DNA from 3 places in the Paenarthrobacter sp. MSM-2-10-13 genome. Region 2 is predicted to be linked to each of the others. Evidence: predicted binding sites of a transcription regulator. Region 2 holds the regulator's gene; each other region holds the start of a gene.
What was found. The regulator HrcA, encoded in region 2, represses chaperone genes, less so after heat shock. The targets are predictions, from matches to a motif close to TTNGCACTCGNNNNNNNCGAGTGCNAA.
Positions count from the first base shown of each region.

Region 1: groL (chaperonin GroEL) is a predicted target of HrcA. The motif match lies at 2,857-2,883, and genes of this name have one in related genera.
Region 3: HAV21_RS01240 (FmdB family zinc ribbon protein) is a predicted target of HrcA. The motif match lies at 4,131-4,157, and genes of this name have one in related genera.

Region 1 covers NZ_JAAOXO010000003.1:416,150-422,203, reverse strand. Annotated here, with positions in the region: gene HAV21_RS10240 (siderophore-interacting protein) at 1-416, opposite strand, end outside; gene HAV21_RS10235 (uracil-DNA glycosylase) at 499-1,266, opposite strand; gene HAV21_RS10230 (DUF3263 domain-containing protein) at 1,401-1,712, shown strand; gene HAV21_RS10225 (LytR C-terminal domain-containing protein) at 1,762-2,394, shown strand; gene HAV21_RS10220 (cold-shock protein) at 2,566-2,769, shown strand; gene groL (chaperonin GroEL) at 3,067-4,692, shown strand; gene HAV21_RS10210 (ribonuclease HI family protein) at 4,904-5,983, shown strand.
Region 2 covers NZ_JAAOXO010000001.1:978,266-984,319, forward strand. Annotated here, with positions in the region: gene hemW (radical SAM family heme chaperone HemW) at 1-958, shown strand, start outside; gene HAV21_RS04670 (DUF4870 domain-containing protein) at 1,011-1,424, opposite strand; gene HAV21_RS04675 (DUF3097 domain-containing protein) at 1,547-2,398, opposite strand; gene hrcA (heat-inducible transcriptional repressor HrcA) at 2,590-3,597, shown strand; gene dnaJ (molecular chaperone DnaJ) at 3,648-4,772, shown strand; gene HAV21_RS04690 (16S rRNA (uracil(1498)-N(3))-methyltransferase) at 4,775-5,548, shown strand; gene HAV21_RS04695 (GerMN domain-containing protein) at 5,560-6,054, opposite strand, start outside.
Region 3 covers NZ_JAAOXO010000001.1:256,867-262,920, reverse strand. Annotated here, with positions in the region: gene HAV21_RS01275 (signal peptidase I) at 1-153, shown strand, start outside; gene HAV21_RS01270 (Hpt domain-containing protein) at 137-547, shown strand; tRNA gene HAV21_RS01265 (tRNA-Ala) at 571-643, opposite strand; gene HAV21_RS01260 (hypothetical protein) at 759-1,649, opposite strand; gene HAV21_RS01255 (GNAT family protein) at 1,795-2,406, opposite strand; gene galU (UTP--glucose-1-phosphate uridylyltransferase GalU) at 2,414-3,319, opposite strand; gene HAV21_RS01245 (5-formyltetrahydrofolate cyclo-ligase) at 3,449-4,063, shown strand; gene HAV21_RS01240 (FmdB family zinc ribbon protein) at 4,218-4,481, shown strand; gene cpaB (Flp pilus assembly protein CpaB) at 4,546-5,355, shown strand; gene HAV21_RS01230 (DUF4011 domain-containing protein) at 5,382-6,054, opposite strand, start outside.

The DNA.
Region 1 (6,054 bases), on a different contig from region 2:
GGGTTGTAGGCACCGCCCGGACCTGTGAACGTCAGTGAATCGCCGGGCTTGGCCGCTGCAGCCCAGGGGCCAGCCAGTCCTTCGTCGCCGTGGACCACAAAGTCGATGGCCAGTTCCTGAGCTTCCAAGTCCACCCAGCGGATGGTGTACGTACGAGTGTGGGGCCACTGCTCGCGGGGCATGGTGTCGCGGATGGCCCACAAGTCCAGCGGGAGTTCGTACTCCACGCCGGGTTGGGGGAAGACGATCTTGACGTATCGGTCCACGTATTCGTTGTTCGCGTAGTCGCTGAATCCTGGTCCGCCTGCAACGATCCGAACCATGTGCGGTGACAGGCGTTCGTTGCGCAGGACGGTCAGGGTCACCTGCGGGCGAGTCTTGCGTGAAGCGGATGAAGTGACGGGGAGTGCAGTCATGTAGGCAAGCCTAAGCTAATGACCTGCGCACCGGCTGGGTATGAGTCGAAGGTTACAGCTGCCGGAGGTTGCAGCCGTGAGTCTACAGAACCGGAAGTTCCCAGTTGATGGGGTCCGCGCCCAAACCCACCAGGAGATCGTTGGTCCGGCTAAAGGGCTTTGAGCCGAAGAAGCCTCTCGAGGCCGACAGTGGACTCGGATGGACGGACACGATGGACGGCGCCCCGCCCAGCAGCGGCACCACGCCCTCGGCGTCCTTGCCCCACAGGATCGCCACCAGCGGACTTTGCCGCCCATCGCCGTCTGTACGGTTTACGACGGCGGTGACCGCCGCCGTCGTAATGGCCTCCCAACCTTTGCCGCGGTGGGAACCGGCGTTCCCGGCTTCGACGCTGAGGACTCGGTTCAGGAGCAGGACGCCTTGCTCGGTCCAGGCGCCGAGATCGCCGTGGACGCGCGGTGGAAGTCCGAGGTCGTCGTGGAGTTCGCGGTAGATGTTGACCAGGCTTCGGGGGATGGGCCGTGTTTGCCGCGACACTGCGAAGGAAAGTCCAACGGCGTGGCCGGGAGTCGGGTAGGGATCCTGGCCGAGAATCAAGACTTTGACATCGGCCAGCGGTTGCTCGAAAGCCCGCAGCAGGTTTTTGGCCGCAGGAAGAACCTGTGCGCCGTTTGAGGATTGGCCGGCCACGTACTTCAGGGTCTCCCGGAGTTGGCCTTCCACAGGGCGCAAGGCGTCGGCCCAGTCGGGAGCCATCAGGTCTTCGAGCGGCGCCTCACAGAACGCGGCGAAGCCCGGGTCGGCCGAGTCGGCAGGTTCAAGATCAAAGAGTGCATCCTCGCCAGTCATCACGCTATTGTCTCCCGCGCGGCACCCGCACTGCGAATGACAGCCTTGTTATTCGCCCGTAGCATGGGGGTAGGACATTTTCCCCCCAATAAGCGTCGAAGGAGTGTGCCGTGGCAGAACCAGCACCGGAACCGATGGCGTCGCAGGCCACAGGTTTCGCGCTCGAGGACCTCGCAGCCGAGACCCGCAGCGACTCTCCGTTGAGCGAACGGGATCAGCAGATGCTGGCACTGGAGCGGCAGTGGTGGAAGTACGCCGGGGCCAAAGAACAGGCTATCCGCGAGCTGTTCGACCTCTCCGCCACCCACTATTATCAGATCCTGAACGCGCTGATCGATACCGAGGACGCGTTGGCCCACGATCCCATGCTCGTCAAGAGACTGCGTAGACTACGTACGTCCCGCCAGCGTGCGAGGACTGCACGTCGCTTGGGGTCCGACGCGTAAATCGCCAGGCTGATCAGTCAGCAGCAACCAGCAAGGACACCGCTTCACCATGACCAAATATGCCAAGGACGAATTCGACCGGGTTCCGCAGAACACGTCCCGTCAAGGCGTTCACCGCGACGCCCAAGAGACCGCACGCCCCACCCTGTGGCCGGTCCTGACCGTTGGGGCAGTGGCCTTGGTGCTCGGACTGGTGGCCTTCCTGATCCTCCCCAACCTTGGGCTGGTATCACCGGGCGCAGCATCAAACGCCACGACGCCGGCACCCCAGCAGACTTCAACAGCACCGTCAGCTGCACCCACTGAAGCGAGCAGCGCGCCGTCCGCCTCCGGCGATCCCGGCAGTCAAGCCAGCACCGAACCGGCGCCGTCGGATTCTCCTTCTGCGACTCCCTCCTCGGCTCCTGTGGACAAGACCACTCCGGTAGCTGTGTACAACGGCGCTGGAACAGCCGGCTTGGCCGGGCGTGTGGCCGGCCTCGTTCAGGGTGATGGTTGGGCGTTGAGCACGGTGGGGAACTGGGGTGGACTGCCGCAGCAGACGTCCGTGATCTTCTACAACGCCCCGGAGCAAAAGGCGAACGCTGAGGCCCTGGGAACCTTGCTGGGCATTCAAACCATTGTGGAAACGCCTGAGGTTCAACAACCCCTGGTGGTTGTGGCCGGCCCCGGTTTCCAATAAGAATCACGCCCGGCTGGAAGCGATAAGGCCCAACTCGGTTAAGCCTCAATAACAAAAGCGGTGCCTTCGCTCTTTGGGGCAGCGCGGTGATGGTGACAGTGGTTACAGTGGATTGATTCCGGTACGGAGATCCCGGCAACCGGTCTTGGCTACTGCGAAAGTGTGGGCATTATGGCTTTGGGAACCGTCAAATGGTTCAACGCCGAAAAAGGCTACGGATTCATCACTGTGGATGAATCCGGCGACGACGTCTTTGTGCATTGGTCGGCCATTCAGATGGATGGCTTCCGCGCCCTCGAAGAAGGTCAGCGTGTTGAGTTCGAACTTGGGGAGGGCCAGAAGGGTCCGCAGGCCGAAGGCGTCCGCGTCGCGTAGGTCAGCCCACGGCTGAAAGCCCTCCCATTTATAGCGGGAAGTGGCATCCCTGCTTGCACTCTCACCGGTCGAGTGCTAATTATTGAGTTAGCACTCCTACGGTTCGACTGCTAAGTCCGGCCCGGCTCATCCCGGCGGCGGGCAGGCGTCGAATCTGCGGAGGATCAAGAAACACCTTGGTGGGGTGAGGTCCGGAGCGCGTGGCATACAGAGGCCGCAAGCAATGGACCGTCCGTCGCGGGCACCCCATCTGACAGGTACCTTCTTAACGACTGTCCCGAAAGGACTACCGCCGTTATGGCCAAGATCATTGCATTTGATGAAGAGGCACGCCGCGGCCTCGAGCGGGGCCTGAACATCCTCGCAGACGCCGTCAAGGTCACCCTCGGCCCGCGTGGACGCAACGTCGTCCTCGAAAAGAAGTGGGGCGCCCCCACGATCACCAACGATGGCGTTTCCATCGCCAAGGAGATCGAACTGGACGACCCCTACGAGAAGATCGGTGCAGAACTGGTCAAGGAAGTTGCCAAGAAGACGGATGACGTCGCTGGCGACGGTACTACCACTGCAACCGTCCTCGCCCAGGCACTGGTGAAGGAAGGCCTGCGCAACGTTGCCGCCGGCGCCGACCCGCTGTCCCTCAAGCGCGGTATCGAGAAGGCTGTTGAGGCAGTCATCAGCGAACTGCTCGCCTCCGCCAAGGAAATCGAGACCAAGGAAGAGATCGCAGCTACCGCTTCCATCTCCGCCGGCGACCCGGAAATCGGCAGCCTCATCGCCGAAGCCCTGGACAAGGTGGGCAAGGAAGGCGTCATCACGGTCGAGGAATCCAACACCTTCGGCCTGGAGCTCGAACTCACCGAAGGCATGCGCTTCGACAAGGGTTACATCTCCGCTTACTTCGTCACCGACGCAGAGCGCCAGGAAACGGTCCTCGAAGACCCGTACATCCTCATCGTCAACTCCAAGATCTCCAACGTGAAGGAACTCGTCACGGTTCTGGAGAAGGTCATGCAGTCCAACAAGCCGCTGCTGATCATCGCCGAAGACATCGAGGGCGAGGCCTTGGCCACCCTGATCGTCAACAAGATCCGTGGCACCTTCAAGTCCGTTGCCGTCAAGGCTCCGGGCTTCGGTGACCGCCGCAAGGCACAGCTGGCCGATATCGCCATCCTCACCGGTGGCCAGGTCATCTCCGAAGAAGTTGGCCTCAAGCTCGAAAACGCTGGCCTGGAACTCCTCGGCACCGCCCGCAAGGTTGTTGTCACCAAGGACGAGACCACCATCGTTGAAGGTGCCGGCGACGCCGATCAGATCGCAGGCCGCGTGGCCCAGATCCGCGCCGAGATCGAGAACTCCGACTCCGACTACGACCGCGAGAAGCTGCAGGAACGCCTGGCCAAGCTGGCCGGCGGCGTTGCAGTCATCAAGGCCGGTGCCGCAACCGAAGTTGAGCTCAAGGAACGCAAGCACCGCATTGAGGACGCAGTCCGCAACGCAAAGGCTGCTGTTGAAGAAGGCATCGTTGCCGGTGGTGGCGTAGCCCTCATCCAGGCTGGTGCCAAGGCATTCGCCAACCTCACCCTCCAGGGTGACGAGGCAACCGGTGCCAACATCGTCAAGGTTGCCATCGATGCACCGCTGAAGCAGATCGCCTTCAACGCTGGCCTTGAGCCGGGCGTTGTGGTGGACAAGGTTCGCGGACTGCCTTCCGGCCACGGCCTGAACGCTGCTACGGGCGAGTACGAAGACCTTCTGGCTGCCGGCGTCAACGACCCCGTAAAGGTCACCCGCTCGGCTCTCCAGAACGCTGCTTCCATCGCTGGTCTCTTCCTGACCACCGAGGCCGTAGTTGCTGACAAGCCTGAGAAGAACGCTCCGGCTCCCGGCGGCGACGACATGGGCGGAATGGGCGGCTTCTAAGTCTCCCTGCTGTAGCGATACAGCACCCGGCATCACGCTGGATAGCATTACGACGGCGGTCCTCACCATTTGGTGGGGGCCGCCGTTTTGCGGTCCCAGCCCAACTAGGTCGCATAAGTGCGCGTTTAGAGGGCTCAGAACGCGCACTGATGCGACCTAGTTGGGTGCTAGCACGGTTTCAGTGTCGGTGGGGTCTGGCAGGATTAACCCCATGACGATTATTGCTGCCGCCGATGGGTCTGCCCTCGGTAATCCTGGGCCGGCCGGTTGGGCCTGGTATGTTGATGACTCCTGTTGGCGAGCAGGGGGTTGGCCGCACGGTACCAACAATCAGGGCGAACTAATGGCCGTCCTGGACCTGTTCCGGTCCACGGCCCACGTGCCGCAGGAAGAACTGCTGATCCTTTGCGACAGCCAATACGTCATTAACTGCGTCACCAAGTGGATGCCGGGATGGAAGCGGAAGGGTTGGCGCAAGGCCGACGGCAAGCCCGTGCTGAATGTGGACCTTCTCAAGGACATTGACCAAGTGATCGTTGGCCGTAAATACTCCTTCGAATGGGTCAAGGGCCATGCTGGTCACCCGCTCAATGAAGCAGCAGACGAGCGCGCCCGCGCTGTTGCTACCGCCTACCAGCAGGGCGTTGCGCACCGAGCAGGCCCTGGGTTCCCTGGAGCCCACGACGGCGGTCCGAGCCAAGACCGGGAAGGCTCGCAGCAGCAGGCTGAGCCGCAGCGGCAGGCTGAGTCACGTATGCAAGACAGTGCTCCTCTGCCCGTCTCTTCAAGCACCGGTGCCGGCGCCTCCGCTGTGGGCGCTGCTTCCACGGCCACGAAGGCAGACCGTAGCCTTCGACCGCATTTTGAGCCGACGCTCTTTGGCGAATCCGGCATCTTTGGCCAGGCCGATCTCTTCAGTGAGCTGGAGGATGACGCCTCGTCCCAGCAGTTGTCGGCGGAGGACACCGTCTTGGCGCTGGAGCGGGAACTGCTTCGGCCCGATGTGAGGGCGGACATTGGCAGGATTGCTGTGCTGCTCCACCCGGACTTCGCGGAGATCGGGAGTTCGGGCAGGTTCTGGACGCGGGACGCCATGATGGTGGCTTTGGAAGAGGACCCGGGAGAACCGACTGAACTGGAACTGCTCAGCGCAGACCGGCTCAGCGACAACACCATGCTGTTGAATTACCGAAGCTTCGCAACCACGGGCTCAGCACTTCGCAGTTCCGTCTGGATGCTGGACCGCGGCCAATGGCGACTTCGTTTCCACCAGGGGACTATTGAAAGCTAGGCCGGATGAAAGCTAGGCCGGAGAACTGACGCTGAACAGAAGTTACTCCTGACCTGCGAGGCGGCTGCACA
Region 2 (6,054 bases):
TACTGTTTTCTTTGGGGGTGGCACGCCCACCCTTCTCCCGGCAGAGGACCTGGCCCGGATCCTTAGGGCCGCCATCGGCCATTGGGGGCTGGAACCCGGCGCCGAGGTAACTACCGAAGCCAACCCGGATTCAGTAACTCCTGAATCCCTGAAGCTTCTGGCCGACGCGGGCTTCACCAGGGTCTCCTTCGGCATGCAGTCAGCCGTACCGCACGTGCTCAAGGTCCTGGACCGCACCCACACACCGAGCCGGGTGCCTCTTGTTGTGCAGTGGGCGCGGGAAGCCGGCCTCTCCGTAAGCCTGGACCTTATCTACGGCACCCCTGGAGAGTCCATGGCTGACTGGCAGCTGTCACTCGAAACCGCTTTGTCGTACCAGCCCGACCACATCAGTGCCTACGCTCTGATCGTTGAGGATGGCACTAAGCTGGCCGCCCAGATACGCCGGGGCGAGGTGCCCGGGATTGATGACGACGACCACGCCTCCAAATACGAGCTTGCCGACAAAATGATCTCCGAAGCGGGCTTGCACTGGTACGAGGTCAGCAACTGGTCGCGGACGCCGGACCAGGCTTGCCGGCACAATCTTGCCTACTGGCGGGGAGATGACTGGTGGGGCATCGGTCCAGGCGCCCACTCCCACGTGGGGGGTGTCCGGTGGTGGAACGTCAAGCACCCCACGGCGTACGCCTCGAGGCTCGGGAGCGCTAGCTCTCCGGCTGCCGGGCGGGAAACCCTCGACGCCGATACCCGGGAAGTCGAACGCATCATGCTGGAGGCACGGCTCGGCACAGGGTTGTCCGTAGATGCCTTGGACGCGATCGGACGGCACGCGATGGCCGGGCTTATTGCCGACGAATTGGTGGACCCTGTTCAGGCGTTCAAGGGCCGTTTGGTCCTTACGCTGAAGGGTCGTCTCCTGGCTGACGCCGTAGTTCGAAGGATCCTGCCCGACTGACCCGCGGGCTCATGCCCGTCGGAGCAAGCAGTCCTGGACGAGCGAAGGTGAGCTACTTAATCCAGCGCAGGTTGACCTTGTAACGGTGAGGCTGCCCGTGGTTTACCCTGATGCCCGCCGATACGGAGAAACACGTCAGGGCAACCCAGATCGCGGTGGCGATGACGGCGAAGATGTTGCCGACCACAGGAAGCAGGACCAAAATGTTGGCCAGAACTGCTGCGATGGTGGGAGGCAGCGTGAAGTTCAGCGCTTCTTTGGATTCCTGTGCGGTGAACGGTCCACGATCCCGGAAAATCAGGTAGATCAGAAGGGACGGCAGGCATCCCAGGATGCCGCCAAAGTGGGCCAGAGTAGCCCATTGCCTGTCCTCGCTGGCTGTCAACGGGAGTGCGTTGGCAGGCGCGCCATGGTACTGGGGCCGGCCTGCGGCGCTGCCCGGTTCTTCAGGAGCGTTATCTGCCACGTTGTCTTCCCTTTGCTTTAAAGATGCTGCGTTGTTGCTGTCCCAGAATACCGGCACCGACGCACTTGCCGGGACCAACGCCCCGTTGACACGGTAGTTGCTGATACCTGAAGGACTCCACCTCAAGGAACCGTCAAAAAATCGATGACTTCTTCCACCCGTCCCAAGAGCGATGGCTCAAGGTCGGCATAGGTGCGGACTGCGCCCAGAAGGCGTTGCCAGCCCAAGCCTATGTCCTCAGGGGTCTCATGAGGCCAGCCGAACGCGCTGAGGATTCCGGTCTTCCAATCGATCCCGCGGGGTACGGAGGGCCAGGCCTCAATGCCCAGGACCTTGGGCCTGATCGCCTGCCAGACATCCACGTAGGGGTGTCCAACAATGAGGACGTTTCCCGCAGCCCCCGGGACCGTCATGGCCTCGGCGGCAATTCGGGACTCTTTGGACCCGGGCACAAGGTGGTCCACGAGGATTCCAAGCCGGCGGCCTGAGCCGGGATTGAAGTCGGCGATGGCGGACTTCAGGTCATCAACGCCGTGCAATGGCTCCACCACGATGCCCTCCACCCGGAGATCATCACCCCAGACCTTCTCCACCAGTTCGGCGTCGTGCTTTCCTTCCACCCAAATGCGGCTGGCCTTGGCTACCTGTGCCCGTTGCCCCTGGACCCTGACGGAACCCGAGGCCGTCCGGCCGGACGGAACCCCGGATGCAGCGGTGCGGGGGGCGGGAGGCATCAAGCGGATAGCCTGACCTTCGAGCAGGAAGCCAAAACCCAGCTGGAACGATTTGGTCTTTCCACGCCGGTCTTCCAAGGAGACCACGTGCATTCCGCCCGACTTCTCAATGCGGGTCACCTCACCCACCCAGCCCGACTGCACGTCCTCGAGGACCATTCCCCGCTGCACGGCTACTTCCGGCAGCTTCTGTTTGGCCGGAGCGGACAGATCCTGCGGGCCCCAATTGTTCAAAGCCAAGGGATTCCTACCTTTGTGCTGGTTTACGGTGCGGGCCGAAGCCGCCCGCGGCAGGTTTCAATGCTAACAACGGGGTGGCTCATACTAGACTTGTTAGCACTTGGGCATGTTGAGTGCTAAGTGTGGAGGTCTGAGCGGGATCCCGCGTTGACCGGTCGGAAGAACCATGGCAGTCGTCAGGAGGTGGAGCCTTGAGTGAGCCGCGCAAGCTCGAAGTGCTGCGTGCCATCGTTGAGGATTACGTGCATTCCAGGGAACCTGTCGGGTCCAAGGCCCTCGTGGAGCGGCATCATCTTGGCGTTTCCAGCGCTACCATCAGGAATGACATGGCGGTTTTGGAAGAGGAAGGCCTGATTGCGGCGCCTCACACCAGTGCCGGGCGAATTCCCACCGACAAGGGCTATCGCCTTTTCGTTGACCGCATATCGCAGGTCAAACCGCTCTCAGCGGCCGAGCGCAGGGCCATCCATTCTTTGCTCGAAGGCCCCGATGATGTCGACGACATCTTGGAGCGCACCGTAAGGCTTCTGTCACAGCTGACCAACCAGGTGGCCGTTGTGCAGTACCCGCATTCGAACCGCGCGCTTGTTCGCCACGTGGAGTTTGTCCTCTTGGCTCCTCAACAGGTCCTCGTGGTCCTGATTGCGGACACCGGCAGCGTGGGGCAGAAGGTCATCGACGCCGGCTCCGATGTGAGCAATGAGGCCCTGATGCTCCTGAGGTCCCGGTTCCTGGGCAACATTGCCGGCACACAGCTGGCGCTTTTGCCTCAAGTGCTTCCTTCTGTCGTTGCGCTGTGTCCGCCGGAGCTGCGCAGTCTGGCGCAGACGTTGGCCCAGGGCCTTCAATCGTTGAGCGACACCAGCCGCGAAGAGCGCATCCTGATGGCTGGAACGGCAAACCTGGCCCGCTCCAACGTTGACTTCCCCCTGAGCATAGGCCCTGTGCTGGAGGCACTCGAGGAACAAGTTGTCATGCTCCGGTTGTTATCTGACATGGGGGATGATCCCCGCGGCGTTACCGTGAGCATTGGACGCGAGAATCCCTACGATGGCTTGGCGGAGGCCTCGGTCGTAGCTACGGGCTATGGCTCCGGTGCCAAGGTGGGGATTCTTGGTCCCACACGCATGGACTATCCCACCACCATGGCAGCAGTACGAGCCGTGGCCCGTTACCTTTCCCGCATTCTCGGCGGCTAAACACCGGTCCGAGGAAACATCCGTAGTACAACAAGGAAGAGATACCGACTTTGAGCAGCCACTATGACGTTTTGGGAGTCTCGCCGGAAGCCACCGGGGAAGAGATCAAAAAGGCGTACCGCAAGTTGGCGCGGAAACTGCACCCCGACGTAAACCCCGGTGAAGATGTCGCGGAACAGTTCAAGGCCGTGACCCACGCCTACGAGGTGTTGTCCGATCCCCAAAAGCGCCGGGTCTATGATGCCACCGGCAATGAAAACGGCACTGACAACGGTTTCGGTGGCGGCTACGCCGGCCAGGGTTTTGCCTTCCAGGACATCTTCGACACCTTCTTTGGTGGCGGCGGTCAGGGCGGACCGGCCTCCCGGGTCCGGCGGGGCCAGGACGCGCTCATCAGCGTCCGCATCGATTTGAAGGATGCCGTCTTCGGCGTCAACAAGAAGCTTGAAGTGGATACCGCCGTGATCTGCCCCACGTGCGATGGCAGTTGCTGCCGCCCGGGCACCCACCCGGAACGCTGCGACATCTGCGGTGGCAGCGGCCAGGTCCAACGGGCGGTTCGTTCCATCCTGGGCCAGGTCATGACTGCCGCCCCTTGCGGTTCGTGTGAAGGCTTCGGCACAGTCATTAAGGACCCTTGCAACGAGTGCAATGGACAGGGCCGCATCCGCAGTCGTCGTTCCCTCACCATCAAGGTTCCGGCCGGTGTCGCCACTGGTACACGCATCCAGCTGTCCGGGCAGGGTGAAGCGGGACCCGCTGGAGGCCCCGCCGGCGATCTCTATGTGGAGATCCGGGTCAACAACGACTCCATGTTCATGCGTGAAGGCGACGACCTCCACGCCACGCTGAGTGTGCCCATGACCGCGGCGGCACTGGGCACGGAGCTGCAGTTGGACACCTTCGACGGCGCACAGCACTTGGACGTGAAGGCCGGTACCCAATCCGGAGAAATCATTACCCTGCGCGGCTTGGGTGTTACGCACCTCCGGGGTTATGGACGCGGCGACCTCAAGGTGCACTTGCACGTGGAGACCCCGACCAAGCTCGACCCGGCCCAGGAGGAACTCCTGCAGCAGCTCGCCAAATTGCGCGGTGAGCAGTTCACCGAAGGAAAGCTGGTGGCAAGCGGCGGAATGTTCGCGAAGCTTCGGGACAAGCTCGGTAACCTGTAGCGGTGAGCAATCCGGTTTTCTTTACACCGGCGGGAAGCCTTAACCAGCTGATCCCCGGGTCCACATTTGTGTTGGAAGGTGCTGAGGCGCGCCATGCCGTCACGGTCAAGCGACTGGCCGTGGGTGAGCCCGTGGACATAGCCGACGGTTCGGGCATGCGGTTGACTGGCGCCGTGGTTGACGCCGGTTCCAGCACCCTCACAGTGAAGGCATCCGAGGTGGTCCTCGAGGACCAGCCTGAGGTCCGGCTGGTGCTGGTTCAGGCACTTGCCAAGGGCGATCGGGACGAACTCGCCATCGAGACTGCCACGGAACTCGGAATAGACGCCGTCATTCCGTGGCAGTCCGAGCGGGCGATCGTGCGTTGGAAAGGCGAACGGGCCGCCAAGGCGCACGCGAAGTGGCAGTCCGTGGTCACGGCGGCAGCCAAGCAGGCGCGGCGTGCTTGGATTCCTGAGGTACGGTCCATGATGGACACTGCCGCTTTGGCGAAGGCCGTCGCGGCCGCTGATGTGGCCATCATCCTGCATGAAGACGCCAAGAACCCCCTGCGGACCGTCCTTGAAGAGTCGGTTGCGGTCCGGACTGGAGATGATGGGACCCCTCGCGAGGTCCTCTTGATTGTCGGACCGGAGGGTGGCATCTCACCACGAGAGGTAACGCGGCTCAGTGACGCCGGTGCCGTCACGGCACTTCTGGGTCACCACGTGTTGAGGTCCTCGACGGCGGGACCCGCCGCCGTCGTTCTTGCAAGTGACGTCCTGGGCCGCTGGTAGCCGCCCCGCAGCTAACCGACGTTGAACAGGCGGGTGTCGGTGCTCGTTTCGATGGTTGCGCCGGCCTCATCCACTTGTGAAACCCGCAGCTCATATTTGCCGGCCTTCAATGTGGCACTGAAGGTGAAGGCTCCGTATTGACCAGGCTCACCGGTTGCTTGCGTTCTCCCGGTGAGCAGGCTGCTCTTTTCGCCCTTGCCATTTTCCTGCAGGATCTGCCAGCTGACCGGCTTTGAACTGTCGGTGCTGCGGCCATTGAACTTGACCACTCCGGTAGGCAGTGTTGTTTCCTCTTGCGGATCGATGATCCACAGAGGTGCCACCAAGGATGCGTTCCGTTCCATGGGTTGGCCGAGCTTTACCTCCCCAAACGCCATGTAGTCCGTGTGTCCGTCAACCAGGATGACAACCTGGATCTGCTGGCCGGAGTTGATGAGTCCCGAGGACGAGGCTGCCGCCGTCGCCGTATAGACCAATTGCTGGACAGCGCGCTGCGCCATTCCGGC
Region 3 (6,054 bases), 720 kb from region 2:
CGGGCCCTACGTGAACCCATCGTCATGAACACCCTCATGTACGGCGCACCCGCCATCCTCGTCATCGGAATGCTGGCCTCCATCTGGACCAAAAACCCGGACAACACAGCCCCGCAAGCCACAGTAGGAGCCGGGGATGAAAGCGCCGCGTAGCGCTGCCGCCGGCGACTGGGACTTGAGCCGAATCCAGTCACTCGCCGACGAGCTTGGAAACCCGAGGCCGGCATTGCGGTTCTTGGCAAAGTACCTTTCAATGCTCCCCCAACGGGTGGAAAGGATCGTTCATGCTGTGGATGAGGGCGACGCATCAGAGACCACAACGGCACTCCTCAGCCTGAAGATCAGTTCAGCCATGGTGGGCGCCTTGGAAACAGAGCACCAGTGCCGGGCGATGGAATCAATGATCCGTGAAAATCATTTCGACGACGCCGCCCAAGCACTTCCGGCGCTGAGGCAAACAACGGACCGCTGCCTTGCATCACGGTCCAACCTCATTCGCGCAGCGCATGTTTCGCTCAGCCGGCATGGTGGATACTTCCGCACTTGAACAATTGAGTGCAATAAGATCTGTGGAGCTAAGGAGATTCGAACTCCTGACCTCTTCGATGCGAACGAAGCGCTCTACCAACTGAGCTATAGCCCCTGGACCGAGAGCCTCAACTGCCCGGCCAGTGTCCCTAGGCTACAAACTTTCCCTGCGCTTTTCCAACCACCACACGAACGTCTCCTGGCCTTGCACCTGTGGTCGATTCCAGGACTTAGGCGCGGCGACGCTGCAGGACATCGTCCAAGTTGCTCAGGGCGCTGTGGTTCTTAGCAGTGGCCACTACAGCAACTGCTGCCTCGGCCTGCTCAACGTTCTGCTTCAGCACGGGCTTGCCAACGGGCTTCGGTGCCTCGGGCAGGTCCAAGGGCTCTGGAGCTGGTCGCTGTGCTTTAGCAGCGGCCACGTACGTTGGCTTGGGGACCTCAACCGGCTGCCAGCTGGCCCCTTTGGAGTCGTTGGCAACTTGAGCGGATTTATCGCCTGCGGCAACTGCCACAGCAAGCGCTGCCTCGCGCAATTCCTTGGCTGACAATCGTGCAGCTTCACGGCTAGAGGCTTCGGCGTCGAAAACTGTGGTTTCCTTAGCTGCGACAAGCGGCTCTTTGGGCAAGTACCGCGCAGGCGTGGGGATGGGTGAGGCCTGAGCCGCACGGCGAGCCCGCCGTTCACGAAGGTCCCGCAAGGCGAGCTTACGCAAGGTCACGACAGCCAGCACAGCTCCAATGAGGGAAACCAGCGGCAACCACACAGAACCGATGCCGAGAATTCTGAGAACTCCTGACACCGCGGCCGTAACTAACAGGGCCAGGCCTGCCAAGGCGAGCGTGAGCCGGGCGTAACGGATAGTGAACGGCGTAGGGGGCGCCTTCCGGAGCGAGGACTCCGCCGCTGGGGAGTCCTGGGGCGACGCCGGTGCTTTGCTGTGCATGGTCTCCATCGGTTTCTCCTGCTGAGGTGCCAAAGTCAGTACCACCCCTGCCTGCGTTTCGTCTGGTTCGTCATCAAGAGCCTCTGCTGGAACAGTGGACGTTTGGACTTGTTGGCGCCTGTTCCGCAAAACATAGGGCGCCACCCAGACCATCCACAGCGCGACAGTGACCACGAGTATCACTGAGCTGCTGAGAGGGAAGTCCACATTCAAAACCGTAGAAGCAAATCGCCGGGTGCGGCGGCATTGCGGCCGGTGTGTCGTGGGCGAGTCCGCAAATGACTGGAGATATGAGCGAAAAGGCCGATGACCTGCCCGTTTATCCTCTCAGCCACCTGCGCAGGAGTCCTTCCGGCACCTCCTCGGCCGTCAACGCAAAAGAGCGGTGATCAGCCCATTCGCCGTTGATGTGCAGGTAGCGTTCCCGGTAACCTTCATCGCGGAATCCGAGCTTCTCCACAACCCTCAAACTCGGAGAGTTCCCTGGACGGATGTTGATTTCCATGCGGTGCAAGCCCAGCACCCGGAAGCAGTGGTCGGTTGCCATGGCAACCGCCGTTGGAGCGATGCCGCGCCCGGCCCGGTCTTTATCAACCCAGTATCCAAGGGTGGCCATCATGGCCGATCCCCACACGATGGATGAGACCGTCAACTGGCCGACGATTTGCGGCTCGCGAAAACCGGCCGTTCTCTCAACTATGAGAAACGGCAAAGCGGTTGACTGACGGGCCTGCTCATTCAAGGACCCCACCATTTGACGGTAGCTGGGCAGGCGCCCACCCGGAGCCGGGTTGGACGCCTCCCACGGCGCCAGCCACTCGCTGTTCCGCGAACGGACTTCGGACCATTCCCGCTTGTCGCGGTATCGGATGGGCCGGAGCAGCAGGTCTCCGCTTTCCAGCGTTACCGGCCAGATCGCAGAGCCATACATCATTTGTCTATTTGGGAAGTGTGGCGGTGAAGTTGGGCAGCCACTCGCGAAGCTCAGGACCGAGGTCTTCGCGTTCGCAGGCAAGCTCGATGCAGGCCTTGAGGTAGCTGAGCTTGTCGCCGGTGTCGTAACGACGGCCACGGAACACAACGCCGTAGACGCCGTAACCTTCACCTTCGCCGGCAGCAAGCACCTCAAGGGCATCGGTCAACTGGATTTCTCCGCCGCGACCGGGAGCCGTCTTCTCCAAGACGTCGAACACGGCCGGGTGCAGCACGTAACGTCCAATCACGGCAAGGTTGGAGGGCGCCTCTTCCGGAGAAGGCTTTTCGACGAGTTGCTTGATGCGCACGTAGCCATCTTCACCGTTGTCCTCAACATCGGCGCAACCATAGGCGCTGATCTTGGAAGGCTCTACCTCGATGAGTGCAACAACGGAACCACCGGTCTTCTGCTGAACAGCAATCATTTCGCTCAGCAGGTCTTCACGGGCATCGATCAGGTCATCGCCGAGCAGAACGGCGAAGGGCTCGTAGCCAACGTGCTGCTTTGCACGAAGGACAGCATGACCGAGGCCGTTAGGGTCGCCCTGGCGGACGTAGTGGATATCACCGAGGTTGGTGGCGGACTGAATGGCTTCAAGCTTGGCGGTGTCGCCCTTTTCAGCAAGCGTGGCCTCAAGAGCCGGCACACGGTCAAAGTGGTCTTCGAGTGCCCGCTTGCTGCGCCCTGTAATCATCAGGACGTCATGCAGGCCCACCTTGACCGCTTCTTCGACGACATACTGGATGGCAGGCTTGTCCACCACGGGCAGCATTTCCTTTGGCATCGCCTTGGTGGCGGGCAGGAAGCGGGTGCCAAGGCCTGCTGCGGGAATGACGGCCTTGCGGACAGCGTTGTTTTCTAGAGTCACCGGACTAATGTAACGGACGGAACACACCAACGGCTAAACCCCTCGCCGCGTCGTTAGCACATTTGGTTTTCCGCAGTGGATAACCTCTGCAGCTCAACCGGCGCGCGACAACCACCCGAACGGACAGAGATGGCATCGAAGGAAGACATTCGCAGCAGTCGGCGGCTGCACAGGCGGGCCCTCAGTCCTGAACACCTGGCTCGCGCTGGAGAGTCCCTTGCACAGCATGGCACGGCCTGGGCGGCCAAGGTCTCCCCCGGCGCTTCCTCGACCTTTGCCGTGTACCTGGGCGTCGCTTTCGAGCCGCCCACCATCCCTTTGATCACAGCCCTGCACAAGGCCGGGCACCGGGTGCTACTGCCCGTCTGCGAGCCGGGGCGGCTTTTGAGCTGGGTGTATTGGACACCTGACACTGCATTTGTCCGGTCCACCTTTGCGCCGATAGACGAGCCGGAGGGTGAGCGGCTGGAGAGCTCGGTAGTTGCCGGTACCGCGGGGATCTTCATGCCCGCGACGGCGGTGGACCGGGACGGCAACCGGATCGGCCAGGGAGGCGGCTATTACGACAGGCTCCTCCAGGGCCTGGATGCTTCCGGCGGCAGGCCGCCCACCATCGCCGTAGTGTTCGACGACGATTTGTTACCTTCGGGGTCCATTCCCGCCGAGGCCTTTGATCGCCCCGTGCGTCAAGTGCTGACACCGTCCGGAGTGGTTGAACTCGGCGACGACGCCGAGCAGCGCTGATGGTGGCCGGCTTATCAAGTGAGGCCGGAACTACCGCGGGTACGCCCTGCGGCGACCGATGATAGAATTAGCACTCAGGCCCTGTGACTGCTAAGGCGGACTATCTCCACCGACGCTGCCCAGGACCTGAACTTTGTCCTAAAGGAGGAACTCAGTGCCCACATACGCATACGCTTGCAAAGACTGTGACCATGCCTTCGACATCGTCCAGTCCTTCTCTGACAGCTCCTTGACGGAGTGCCCCGAATGCAAAGGCGCCCTGCGGAAGAAGTTCAACAGCGTAGGCGTCGTTTTCAAGGGCTCCGGATTTTACCGGACTGATTCCCGGGATGCCAAGGGCAGCACTGTTTCAGCGGCGCCTGCTGCCTCTACACCCGCGCCTTCAGCAGCACCGGCAACTGCAGCGGCAAGCAGCTAACTGGTTTTCCACATAGGGCAACCGGGCGCTGTTTGCGGCCCGGGAAGCTGGCTAGCGTGGCGGCATGCCACATATGTCACGCAGCGCCCTCCTCGCCCGTGCTGAACGCTCATCGCGAGCCGCCGGTACTTGGCCGCCCATCAGCCCTTCGCGCTCCCTGCAACCGCATTCCCGCTCCCGGACCAGTTCACGGTTCAACCGCGGTCGTCCACGAGGGCGCTCAGGTCAGCGCGGGCGCCGGACGGGATTTGGTTCCTGGATTGCACGTAACCGCCGCTTGGCAGTAGCGCTGCTGTTATGCGTGGCTGCCGGCATCGCAGTCCAGGAACTCACCCCTGCGTCTGAGCAACAGGTGAGCGTCCTCGTGGCAGCCCGGGACCTTCCAACGGGGACCCACCTCACCGCAGCGGACTTCACCACTGTTGAGGTACCACCCAATCTCGCGATCAGCGGAGCTTTGGACAGCGTCGGCGCCCTTGTTGGCCGCCAACTCGCGTCCCCTCTGGGTAAGGGACAGATCCCTTCGGAGACGAGTCTGCTGGGACCCGGCCTTCTGACAGGCGCACCCGTGGGATCGGCAGCTGTCCCCCTCCGGATGGCCGATCCTTCGTCCATCCAGCTACTCTCCCCCGGTCAGCTGGTATCAGTGGTCCTCACGGCAGCGGGGTCCTATGACGAATCACAGCAAAGTCAAGTCCTCGCAGGACCTGTACCCGTACTCTGGACGTCAGCCCAGGGCGGCAAGCCCGGTGAATGGCTGGGTACAGGTGACACGGACGGTCTGGTGGTGGTGGCGGCTGATCCTCAACAAGCAGAAAAGCTTGCCGGCGCATCAACGCAAGGCAAGCTTTTCTTTGTTTTGGTTAGCCCCTAGCGGGCTAATCAATGATCATTGTCCGCTCAGCCCCAGTGCGGGGGTTTCTGTTCCTTGAGCCACTGCTCATGGTCGTAGTTGGAGTCGTCGCCCCACCGCCGGGGATCATCCTCAGCGGCCTTGGTGGGCAGAATCCCGCTCGGGCCGGTCTTGGCTGCCGGGGACTTCGGTTCCCCGGCCGCCTCCGTAGGACCAGCGGTGTTCTCGCCGGTTTCCTCAGTAGCGCGGTCCTCGCCGCCTGTTTCCTGATCCATCAGTGGTGCTTCTTTCGAATTCTCAGCTTCTTGAACGTCGTGTTGAGGTTCTTCACCCTCAGCATGCTCAACGGAATCTCCGGCCAACAGAGGCTGGTCAGTTACCGAGGTCAATTCTTCCCCAGGGGCGTGAAGGAAACCACTGTGGGTGGAGGCAGACTGTGCAAGGTGATTCTCGAGGCCCAAGTAGGAGCCTATCCGGTCCGCGCAGGACGAAGGATCGGTGAAGACCTCGATCGTCCAGAGCGACATATAGCGCCATCCCATGCGCTCCAACAGTTGCGGCCGCAGGCGGCTCCGTTCACGGACGCTCATCCGCCGGTAGCGTTCAGTACCATCGGATTCGATGGCAACGGGGGTGGGGATTTCAGCACCATCCCGGCCAATGGTGTGGACGGGGTCCGCAGCCGCCGCTATATCCAGCACGCCGTCGTAGAGATGCCAT